DNA from 2 places in the Alkalihalophilus lindianensis genome. Region 1 is predicted to be linked to the other one. Evidence: riboswitches for the same ligand, from Rfam matches in the RefSeq annotation. Region 1 holds a riboswitch; the other holds the start of a gene.
The links. A riboswitch is a leader RNA that binds a small molecule or an ion and turns the genes downstream of it on or off. The one in region 1 is predicted to bind lysine.

Region 2: linked by a shared signal. The riboswitch ahead of RYX56_RS07200 (Na+/H+ antiporter NhaC family protein) and the one ahead of lysA (diaminopimelate decarboxylase) in region 1 are both predicted to bind lysine.

Annotation. Positions count from the first base shown of each region.
Region 1 covers NZ_JAWJBA010000001.1:550,849-557,107, reverse strand. Annotated here, with positions in the region: gene RYX56_RS03105 (ATP-binding cassette domain-containing protein) at 1-103, shown strand, start outside; gene RYX56_RS03100 (SIMPL domain-containing protein) at 157-777, opposite strand; gene RYX56_RS03095 (M24 family metallopeptidase) at 1,013-2,113, shown strand; gene RYX56_RS03090 (peptidylprolyl isomerase) at 2,217-2,651, opposite strand; gene lysA (diaminopimelate decarboxylase) at 2,786-4,108, opposite strand; lysine riboswitch at 4,201-4,377, opposite strand; gene RYX56_RS03080 (spore germination protein) at 4,489-5,976, opposite strand; gene spoVAEA (stage V sporulation protein SpoVABEA) at 5,963-6,259, opposite strand, start outside.
Region 2 covers NZ_JAWJBA010000002.1:85,624-91,882, reverse strand. Annotated here, with positions in the region: gene RYX56_RS07220 (HD-GYP domain-containing protein) at 1-651, shown strand, start outside; gene RYX56_RS07215 (thymidylate synthase) at 668-1,462, shown strand; gene RYX56_RS07210 (dihydrofolate reductase) at 1,459-1,944, shown strand; gene yunB (sporulation protein YunB) at 2,017-2,760, shown strand; lysine riboswitch at 2,831-3,007, shown strand; gene RYX56_RS07200 (Na+/H+ antiporter NhaC family protein) at 3,135-4,682, shown strand; gene RYX56_RS07195 (sodium-dependent transporter) at 5,023-6,259, shown strand, end outside.

The sequences.
Region 1 (6,259 bases):
GATTAAAGATGGAGACATTATTGGCCATCATAATGTAGAAGATCTACGTTTCAAAGAAAATGTAAGTATTGTGGAATGGATGACAAAAATCTATAACCAGTGAAATTGATTAAAGAGCTAGTAACGATAACAGCTACTAGCTCATTTTTTTACATATTATTGAAAACTGTAAATGACTTCAACCGATGCCTGAATGGAAATGGAGCCTGGCTGTATCGGAGTAGCAGCAGAACTCAGCATTGCCCCATCATAAAACCTAACAGGTCCACCTACTGACCGCTCTATTACTTTTACAGGCGTTTCAACTAAGGATACATTTAATGTATTTGTCATTGCATTAGCCTTCCCCCTAGCATCTTCAAGCGCCAATTGTAAGGCTTCACGATATAAATTAGTCGGGTCAGCCACTGTAAACTGAATCGATGTAACCATATTCGCTCCATTTTCAACAGCTACGTCAACCACCGCCCCTGTTTGGGTCAGATCTTCGACAACCACTTGGACCATATGGGTTACTTCATATGCCCTAAACTGTTGCTGGCCATCAATAAAATCATATTTAGGTTCAATTCGATAGGTCACAGTTTTAATTTGATCTTCTGGAATACCTAAAGTATTCAAAGCTAAAATGATTTCTGTGATTAGCTCATTATTTTTTTGTTGGGCATTACTAACGGTGGTATCCTCAGTGACCACTCCTAAAATTAGTTGCGCACGATCAGGAACCACCTGCACAACACCTTCTCCAGTAACCGTTATTACTTGTTGATCAGTCATTTGCTTATTCAACCTCCTTTTTTACATACACCACTACCTTCTAGTAGTCTATTCAAGAAAAACTTGTCTCAAGACTCCTCAATGATGCATTAAGCTATCAGTGGACTGTTGCTAGCTTTGGCTGCTTGCTTTATCATTACTTTGTAGAGAATATCTATTGAAAGAAAACACTTATAGTCTTTCAAACAATTTTATTGATTTACTGTTATTTCTATAGCTAAAGGAGGCTACACTTTTGAAACATCGTATTGAGCGTTTAACACAATGGCTAAAAGACGAGAAAAAAGATGCTGCTTTTATCACCTCTAAGGAAAACATATTTTATTTAACAAATTTTTATACAGATCCCCATGAACGATTAGTTGGATTAATTCTTTTCCCAAATGAATCACCAATTTTAATTGTACCGGGTATGGAAACATCTCAAGTAAAAGACGCTGGCTGGTCGGATGAAATCATTGGTTATGCAGATCATGAAAGTCCTTGGGAATTACTTAGTCGATCGATCGAACAGCGTAATATAAGCTTGATAGAGAATGTTGCAATTGAAACGGATGTTCTAACAGTTTCAAGAATGAATGATTTACTAGCCGTATTCCCTTCAGCTGCGATCACTGCAGTAGAGCACCAATTAAATCAGATGCGTGTTGTAAAAGATGAGATTGAAATTGCGATCATGAAGCGCGCAGCCCAAATGGCTGACTACGGTGTTGAGGTCGGCAAAAATGCCCTTAAAGAGGGTATTACTGAGATGGAAGTTTTAGCTAAAATTGAATATGAATTAAAGAAAAAAGGCATACGTGAAATGTCTTTTTCAACGATGGTGTTATTTGGTGAAAAATCAGGAGCGCCTCATGGGAATCCTGGCAATCGCAAGTTGAATGATGGAGATTTTGTCTTATTTGACTTAGGAGTCGTACTCGACGGATACACATCAGATATTACTCGTACATTTGCTTATGGTTCAATAAGTGATGAGAAAAAAGAACTGTACAACACCGTTCTAAAAGCACAACTTGCATCCCTTGAAATCAGTAAGCCTGGCACACGCATTGGAGATTTAGATCAATCAGCACGCAATGTAATTACAGAGGCTGGTTACGGCGATCGTTTCCCACATCGTATAGGACATGGACTCGGAATCAATGTTCATGAATTCCCTTCTATGAGCCATTTAAATGATGGAACCTTACAAGCTGGGATGGTTTATACAATTGAACCAGGTATTTATGATCCGGTTCTTGGTGGTGTAAGGATTGAAGATGATGTATTAATCACAAAAGAAGGTCATATCACCCTTACTAAAACATCAAAAGAATTGACTATAATTAATTAATAAAAAGCGATAGCATCCAAGTGCTATCGCTTTTTGTATGATAAGCAGAGTGCTAATCATAATTGAAAAAGAGCCATCATTGATGGCCCTTTACTCGTTGAGATTATTCTTCCCAAACCTTTACTTCTTGCATAACATCGCCTTGTTTGATACGCGTTACTGAATCAAGACCTTCCACAACTTGTCCGAACACAGTGTGAACACCATCAAGGTGAGGTTGTGAATCGTGAACAATGAAGAATTGGCTTCCACCTGTATCTTTTCCTGCATGCGCCATTGAAAGTGCACCCGGAACGTGCTTATGAGGGTTTCCTTCTGTTTCACATTTGATTGTGTAGCCAGGACCTCCTGTACCATTTCCAGTTGGGCAACCGCCTTGTGCTACGAAACCAGGAATAACACGATGGAATGTAAGGCCGTTGTAGTAGCCTTCGTTTGCTAATTTCTCGAAGTTTGCAACCGTACCTGGTGCTTCTTCTGGGTAAAATTCAATAACTAGCTTTTCGCCATTTTCAAATGCAATACTACCTTTTTTCATATGTATAGCCTCCAAATGTTAAGATTCACCTTATTGTACACGATTCTTAGCCGAAAGTGAAATAGTTATCACCGACTTCAAAAAAAGCCGGTTCGACAAAGGGATCCACGTCAAACCGGTTCCAGCTATTTCACTTAAACTTGCTTCAGCACGTGCTTTAATGGTAAGTCCAGACGAACAAGATCTTCGTATGATTCACGTTCAATGACTAATTGAGATTCACCCTTTTCAACAAAGACAACCGGTGGTCTAGGAATACGATTATAATTATTCGCCATTGAATACCCATATGCTCCTGTACAGAAGACTGCTAATACATCCTCATGTTCAGCTTTTGGTAAAGGGAGATCCCAAATAAGCATATCTCCACTTTCACAGCATTTCCCGGCAATTGAGAAAGTCTCCTTCGCCTCTTCGGTTGCACGATTTGCAAGCAGCCCTTCATACTCTGCTTGGTAAAGGGCCGGACGTAAGTTATCACTCATGCCCCCATCGACTGATAAATAATGACGAACATTAGGAATTTCTTTTCTCGATCCGATAGAGTATAGCGTTGTTCCTGCATCGCCAACTAATGAGCGACCTGGCTCAATCCAAATTTCAGGAATCGCCATTTGGTGTAGTGTTGCTTTTTCTTTAATCACTTGAACCATCTTCGCTACATAATCACCAACCGGAAGCGGTGTATCTCCTTCAATGTACCGAATTCCAAAGCCCCCACCAAGATTTAACACAGTTGGAATAAACCCTAAAGAATCTCGCCATTTTTCAATGTATTCAAAAATTTTTTCCACTGCCATTACAAATCCACTTGTCTCAAAGATTTGAGAGCCAATATGACTGTGAATACCAAGTAAGTTTATATGCGGGTCAAGCAATGATAGTTGAATTGCTTGGTCCACTTGCCCACTCTCTAAATCAAATCCAAACTTCGAATCTTCTTGTCCGGTTGAAATGTAATCATGCGTATGGGCTTCCACACCAGGAGTAATGCGAAGCAACACATCCATTTTTACATCACGTTCTGCACAAATACGTCCAAGCTGCTTTAATTCATAAAAATTATCGACAACTACACATCCGATATTAGCCTTCACTGCCATTTCAAGTTCAGCGATGCTCTTATTATTCCCATGAAAATGAATACGCTCCATCGGAACACCCGCTTGAATAGCTGTATATAATTCTCCGCCAGAGACAACATCTAAACTTAGACCTAGCTCATGCGCTAATTGAAACATAGCAATACAGCTGAATGCTTTTGAGGCATATGCGACTTGATAGCTAACCTCTTCATCTTTGAAAGCTTGTTGAAATTGTTCAGCTCTCTCTCGAATAAGAGCTACATCATAGACAAATAAAGGGGTGCCATATTTATTAGTTAATTCAATTGTATCGACTCCACCGATTTCTAAATGACCTTTTTCATTAATCTGACTAGAACCATGCATGTACATTGATACTATCTCTCCTTTTATCTCCCATCTATACAAAAAAAGCAGCTAATGTTGTTACACTAGCTACTTAGAATGCGCAAGAGTAACCTCACTTTTAGAATAGTCCTCCACTACAAATGTAGTGACAGTTCGTTCTTTATTCAAGAACGACCCAGCACTTATTTTTCTGGCAACCAATAAGTACTTCGGCAAATTGACCTTTCCATTTGGTTCAAAGCTGCCATAAGCTCCCCAAATATACTCTTTCGTTTTGCGCCTCTACCCCATTTTCATGAGGTTCATTAAATTATTGTAATTACTGTAGCACACTCTTCAGGAGTCATCAACCCTTAAAATAGAGAAGAGTTAAATCCTCGTTTATCAGTGAAAATTTTTTCTTGTTATCTTCCACTAGGCTTTTGTTTAATGGGATCTTGTGGATTGACAATACTTGGGCGCCAACGAACGGATGGAACGGTTGCTCGAATTAAAATCTGCCAAACAGCCGGTGGGTCAAACGGCAAGAATGGCCACATATAAGGCTTGTTGAATGTTTTTAATCCTGCTAATAAAAGAACAAATAATGTTGTTCCTATTACTAACCCTGGAACTTTCAACCATGCTACTAGAATAATTAAAGCGATACGGGTTATCCGTAAGGCTATCCCTAGTTCATAACTTGGTGTTGCAAACATCCCAATTGCTCCAAGTGCCACATACAAAATTACTTCTGGTGTGAAATAGCCTACTTGAATAGCGATTTCTCCAATTAAAAGTGCGGCAACTAAACCAAGTGCAGTAGCAAGTGGGGATGGAGTATGGATCGCCGCCATCCGTAATAATTCGATTCCCATTTCTGCAAATAAAATTTGCACAACGATTGGAATATTGTTTGTCTCTTCTGGACCAATAAAATCAAGACCTGCTGGAAGGAGACTTGGCTGCACGACTAGTAAGAGCCAAAAAGGCAAGATGAATAACGAAAAGAAAATCCCTATGAAGCGTGTCCAACGTAAAAAGGTACCAACTGCTGGAGATTGACGATATTCCTCAGCATGCTGAACATGATGGAATAAGGTAGTCGGTGCAATAATGACACTTGGAGACGTGTCCACAATAATGACAATATGTCCCTCAAGTAAATGTGTCGCTGCTACATCTGGTCTTTCTGTGTAGCGTACAAGCGGAAATGGATTAGCCCCTTGCTTTACAATATACTCTTCAACAATTTTATCAGCCATCGTAAGACCGTCAACTTCGATCGCATCTAATTCTTTCTTAATTATATCCACTAGAGTTGGATCAGCGATTCCATCAATGTAAGAAATACAAATATCTGTCTTTGAACGAACTCCTACTTGCAGGATTTCGTTACGAAGACGTTCATCCCTAATTCTCCGTCGTGTCAGAGCTGTATTAATTATGATATTTTCAGTGTATCCATCTCGCGCACCACGAACGACCCGCTCTGTATCAGGCTCTTCTGGTCCTCTGCCTGGATATTGGCGAACATCTATGACAAAGGCTTCTTCTTCACCTTCAACTACAATAAAGATAAGTCCCGAGAGCATTTGGGTGATTGCATTATCCATTGAATTCGTTTCTTCAACTTGCACATGCGTTAAATGGTTTTTAAAAGCTTCTTTAATATTATGTGTTTTACGATGACGAACATCTAGGTCCATCAACTCTTTCATTAATTCAATTACATATAAGCTATCAATAAGTCCATTAACAAAATAAATACTCGTTTTTCGATCTAATATGGATAACGTACGGACACCTACATCAAAAGACTCTCCTAACCCAAGCCTTTCTGCTAATCGCGTCTCGTTCTTGGTAAAATCTCGGGTGAAATGTTCCTCATGCTTTTCACTAGCTTGACTCACGATAACCACTCCTCTCTAAGATGAGATTTACTGCTTGCTTTGTGACAGGACAACCTCGCTTCAATGTATCTTGACCGGCCATTTTACCGATATCACCAATCCCTACAATAAAAGGAATGTCTAGTTGATCGAGTATATACACCGTATCCCCGTTGATCCTGCCAATCTCCATATCAGAGACACCGTCTTTATCAACACCATACTCCGTTAATTCACCATAGCGCGTAATACTAATATCAACCTTGGTCCATTCACACGAATGAGTAGCAGACGCTACCGCAAT
Region 2 (6,259 bases), on a different contig from region 1:
ACGAAGCTGGGCTATTCCTCAAAACAATTAAATGAGATCGGACTTGGAGCCCTATTGCATGACGTAGGGAAAATCGCCGTTCCAATTGAAGTGTTGAATAAGCCAGGACGCTTAAATAAGGAAGAATTTGAACTGATCAAAACACATCCTAAAGCAGGATTTGATCTTCTACGAGATGTACCTAATATCCCGCTGCTAGCCGCTCATTGCGCATTTCAGCATCATGAACGACTTGATGGAAATGGCTACCCTAGAGGCCTAACAGACAATCTCATTCATCCTTATGCTAAAATTATTGGGATAGCGGATGTCTTTGATGCGGTTACATCTCATCGGGTATACAGGAAGCCGATGCTCCCTCATGAAGGACTTGAATTGCTTTATTCAGGTGCAGGCATTCTTTTTGATAAAGGACTTGTCGAGACATTTCGAGAAACCATTGCGCTCTATCCAGTCGGTTTAACCGTAAAGTTAAATGATGGTCGCCTGGCGATAGTGATTAGGCAAAATAAACAAATGAGTACCAGACCTGTGATTCGTGTATTTAGCGAAAGTGGAAGAAAACTTAAACTTACGTATGATATCGACTTAATGGAGTATTTGGATACGACTATTATTGAAACGGAAACTACATTAGCAACTGCAAATTAAAAGGGGATGAGCGAGAGTGAAACAGTATCTTACGCTATGTGAGCATGTACTCAATGAAGGGGAAGAAAAGTCAGATCGAACAGGAACAGGTACAATTAGTACCTTTGGTTATCAAATGCGATTTGATTTAGGAGATGGTTTTCCTGCTCTTACAACAAAGAAACTACATCTACGTTCCATCATCCATGAGCTTTTATGGTTTTTAAAGGGTGAGACCAATATTGCTTACTTAAAAGAAAACAATGTGCGTATTTGGAACGAGTGGGCAGACGAATCTGGAGATCTTGGTCCTGTATACGGTAAACAATGGCGTTCATGGGAAGGCGCAAATGGGAAAGTAATAGACCAAATTTCAGAAGTGGTGGAGCAGATCAAAACGAATCCTGACTCTAGAAGATTGATTGTGAGTGCTTGGAATCCTGCTGAAATTGATGAGATGGCACTTGCACCATGTCATTGCTTGTTTCAATTTTACGTAAATGATGGTAAGTTATCATGTCAGCTCTATCAACGTAGTGCTGATATCTTCCTCGGTGTTCCATTTAATATTGCTTCCTATGCTCTTTTAACGATGATGATCGCTCAAGTAACAGACCTTGAGCCTGGTGAGTTTGTTCATACATTTGGAGATGCACATATTTATTCGAACCATATGGAACAAGTGAAGCTACAGCTTACAAGAGAGCCAAGATCACTGCCGAAAATGAAAATAAATAAGGAAGTTACATCTATTTTTGACTTTACCATCGATGACTTTGAGCTTACTGAATATGATCCTCATCCACATATCAAAGGTGAGGTATCTGTATGATCTCCTATATCGTCGCAATGGATAAAGAACGCACAATCGGACGAGACAATGATTTGCCATGGCATTTGCCAGCAGACTTAGCTCATTTTAAACGAGTCACATCAGGGCATACGATTGTGATGGGACGCAAAACGTATGAATCAATTGGACGACCACTACCTAAACGTCGAAACGTGATCCTTACTAGGAATACAGCATATACAGCTGATGGATGCGACGTTGTGCATCAAGTCGCTGATGTTGTGAAGCTTGCCAAGGAAGAGGATGAATGCTTCATTATTGGTGGAGCTGAGCTCTTTACGTTATTTTGGGATGAGGTCGATCGTTTATACGTCACCCATATTGATGAAACATTTGATGGTGATACGTTCTTTCCTGAAATCAAGGAAGAAGAATGGAAACTCCTCTCAGCAGATGAAGGCATTGTAGATGAAAAGAACCGTTACCCACATACTTTCTGTGTGTATGAGAGAAAAAAGTAATCGTTTGTAAAGAAATACAAGTCAAATTGTCCACCCCCTTTGCATATACATTAGGCAAAGGGGGTTTTCAACGTGAGATTCGGTAAACCATCGAGACCCCGGAAAGGTCCTTTACCATTTCGGTATGTGCTGCTCTTATCCTTCTTAATATTTGTGATCCTTACTGTGCAAGGACTTTGGATTATTGAGAAAGGAATTAGACCCACACTTGTCCACATTGCAACAACAGAAACGAGAGTCATCGCAACTCGCGCGATTAATGATGCTGTATCGAAAAAAATCGCATCGGATCTTGATCAAGGAGAATTATTTATAAGGGATGCTGATAATACGCTTCAATTTAATACGCAGATGTATAATAGAATCTTGTCAGAAGCCACCAATCGAGTTCAACGTCATTTAAAGGCGATTGAGCAAGGGGAAACATTTGATGTGTCATTTGAGAACGAGGAAGCTTTCACCTCTGATGGAGGCATTATTTACACGATTCCTTTAGGGCAAGCAACCAATAATGCTCTACTCGCTCATCTCGGTCCGCAAGTTCCAGTCCGATTCTCAGCGATTGGGGATGTGAAGACGGATCTTAATATGAAAACATTTAATACTGGCATTAATAACACGACCATGTCAGTCAATTTTGATGTAGTAGTCGACGTTAAAATTGTTATCCCGTTTGCAACGAATACAGAAGCGATTAAAACGACCATCCCTGTTGGTTTGATTAATATTCAAGGAGACGTACCTGAATATTATTCTGAAGGGGGAGGAATGATTGTACCTGCACCTGGTTCTTCCTTAGGAGGTGGCGATAATTAACATTGTCAACCATGTAAAACTATGATAAGATAATTCGGCAAACTTAATAATGTGAGTTGCCTCATCAACATGGTGGGGTAGAGGCGCGAATGTAAAAGAGTACGCACTTGGAGGATGACAACGTAGAGAAGTGTGAAAAGGTTCATTTGCCGAAGTGGGAAAGAGGAGTCAGAACTTTTCTGCTGGGGTTGCATTGAAGAAATGTAACACTGTCACAGCTGATTAGCTGTGGAGAACTACTGTTGTGATGGGGATACCTGTGCTTATTAAAGCCAATAATGGGTAACCGTTATTGGCTTTTTTTATACTCTCATACAGATGAGTATAGGAAACATCCCTGTATCAACATATTATATCAAAGGGGGATGGACCGAATGGAAGGTTCAATTTTATCGTTACTGCCACCAGTGCTAGCGCTTGTTATGGTTATTTTAACGAGACGAGTTCTATTGTCACTAGGTGTCGGTATTATTGTTGGCGCACTGATGCTAAATGGATACAATCCAGTCGATAGTGTAGTTGAAATTGCTTCAATTGTAGGAGCTATATTTGTTGTAGATGGGGCCATCAATGATTGGGAACTTTATATTATCTTTTTCCTATTGTTACTTGGAATGATGGCAGCACTTGTTACTCGTTCTGGAGGTAGCCGTGCATTTGGTGAATGGGCAATGAAACGTGTAAAAACACGAGTAGGCGCTCAAATGGTTTCGGTTATTTTGGGGATTTTAATCTTTATTGATGATTACTTTAACAGTTTAACAGTAGGTAATGTCAGTCGTCCGCTAACCGACCGTCACCGTGTATCCCGTGCTAAACTTGCTTATCTAGTCGATTCAACGGCTGCTCCGATGTGTGTTATTGCACCTGTATCGAGCTGGGGTGCTTATATCATTACGATTATTGCAGGGATTCTAACTACACATGGTGTGACGCAATACGAAGGTCTGCAAGCCTTTATGCTAATGGTTCCGATGAACATTTATGCACTAGTGGCCATTGGTTTAGTATTAGCAGTCGTCTTATTTAAATTGGACTTTGGCGCAATGCGAGTCCATGAGGAACGTGCTATAAAAACAGGAGAGCTTGTTGATCCTGAATCAGGTGCAATCCCAGGGGACCAAGAGGATCTGAAAGTTAGTGACAAAGGACGTGTAGGCGATCTTGTGTGGCCAATCGTTGCTTTGGTTGTTGGGACCGTTGCATTCATGATTATTACAGGTATTCAAGCTAGTGAAGGTGCGGCGACAATCCTTTCGACGTTTGAAAATACAGATGTCGCAACATCACTATTATATGGTGGATTAATTGGTTTTGCTGTTGCTTTAGTGCTTAATCTCATGAAGAAGACTGAAGCACGTGATTTTGGCGCAACAATCTGGGCTGGGATTAAGTCCATGCTTCCAGCTATTTATATCTTACTATTCGCTTGGACGATTATTGCGATTATTGGTGATTTAGGAACAGGGCAATATCTTGCTTCTCTAGTAGATGGAAACATCCACCCAATGTTCTTGCCAGCGATTTTATTCTTAATTGCCGGTTTTGCTGCATTCTCAACTGGAACATCTTGGGGAACGTTCGGTTTGCTACTTCCGATTGCAGGAGAAATGGCTGCCGTTATTGATATTACGATGATGCTTCCGATGCTTGCAGCAGTTCTTGCTGGAGCGATTTTCGGAGATCATTGCTCACCTATCTCAGATACGACAATCCTCTCTTCTACAGGAGCAGGAAGTCATCATATTGACCATGTAGTTACTCAGCTTCCGTATGCGATTGTGGCAGCTGTAATTACGTTACTTTCCTATCTTGTACTTGGTGCAACTGGAAGTGTGATCTTAACATTGCTGACGGCATTCGTCTTACTTGTGATTACCGTTCTTATATTGAAAAAGCTCTCTACGCCAATTGAAGCGTAGCAAAGTGGCTTCTGCATCCTAGCAGAAGCCTTTTTTGGGTCTTATTACCTTCTTTTATGGATTAATTTAATAAAACCTTTAATAAATGTGACATTTTTCTTAAATTTATTTTGACAAACCCCAGGGTAATCATTATAATAAAAAAATGAATAGTCTGATAACTCTAAAGGTGGAGGGGTTGAAAAAAAACGATACTACCATACGTTGATGCGCTAAATTGACTTGTCGAAATAATTGTCAAATAATTTTGACAAAAAATATTTTTGTGCGGATACTATTTACAGAATTTTTAGAATACTATTTAAAGAACACAGCACATAACAGAGGGGAGTTAACGAAAATGGCTAGAGAGCAATGGGGGACTAGAGCAGGATTTATTTTAGCAGCAATTGGGTCAGCGGTCGGTTTAGGTAACATTTGGCGCTTTCCATATGTTGCATATGAAAACGGTGGAGGAGCATTCTTTTTACCTTATCTTTTTGCACTATTAACAGCGGGGATTCCGTTACTTATTATGGAGTTTACATTAGGTCATAAATACCGTGGATCTGCACCACTTTCTTATGCTCGTTTACACAAAAAAGCAGAATGGATTGGTTGGTGGCAGGTAGCGATTGCCTTTGTTATCTCAACTTACTACGCCGTTATTATTGCGTGGGCGATTGCTTATACGTACTTTGCATTCAATCAAAGTTGGGGTGAGGACACTGGTGGATTCTTAATGGGAGAATACCTTCAACGCATTGATCTATCAGGTGGAGCGCTTGGTGAAGTCGGCTCACTTGTACCAGGTGTATTCATTCCTTTATTAGTTGTCTGGGCAGTTACGCTAGGAGTTTTATTTAAAGGGGTTAAACGCGGAATTGAGATGGCTAACCGTATCTTCATCCCACTTTTAGTCGTTATGTTCTTATTAATTGTTATTCGTGCAATAACACTTGAAGGGGCATTAGTTGGTCTAGATGCATTCTTTGCTCCTAACTGGAGTGAGATTATGTCGCCGGGGGTGTGGGTAGCCGCATACGGTCAGATATTCTTCAGTTTATCGATTGCCTTTGCAATCATGATCACCTACTCAAGTTACCTTGGGAAAAAATCGGATATTAACAACAATGCCTTTATTACAGGTTTTAGTAACTCGAGTTTTGAGTTGTTAGCAGGTATTGGGGTATTCGCAGCACTTGGGTTTATGGCAACAGCATCTGGGGTTGGTGTAGACGAGGTAGCAAGCGCAGGTATTGGCTTAGCCTTTGTCGTCTTCCCGGAAATCATTAATACATTCCCAGGTATGAATGGATTCTTCGGGGTCTTATTCTTCGGATCATTAGTGCTTGCTGGTCTATCCTCACTTATTTCAATTGTTGAAACATTTGTTGCAGGCATTCAAGACAAATTCAAGCTTTCTCGTACAAAAGCTGTTGCCTTTGGTGGAGGGTTATCAGCCGTTATTTCTTTACTATTTGCTACACAGGGCGGACTTTTCTTCTTAGATACAGCTGATTACTTCATCAACCAGTTTGGTGTAGCATTAGCAGGTCTAGTATCTGTTATCGCTGTTTCTTGGTTCATTCGTAAGC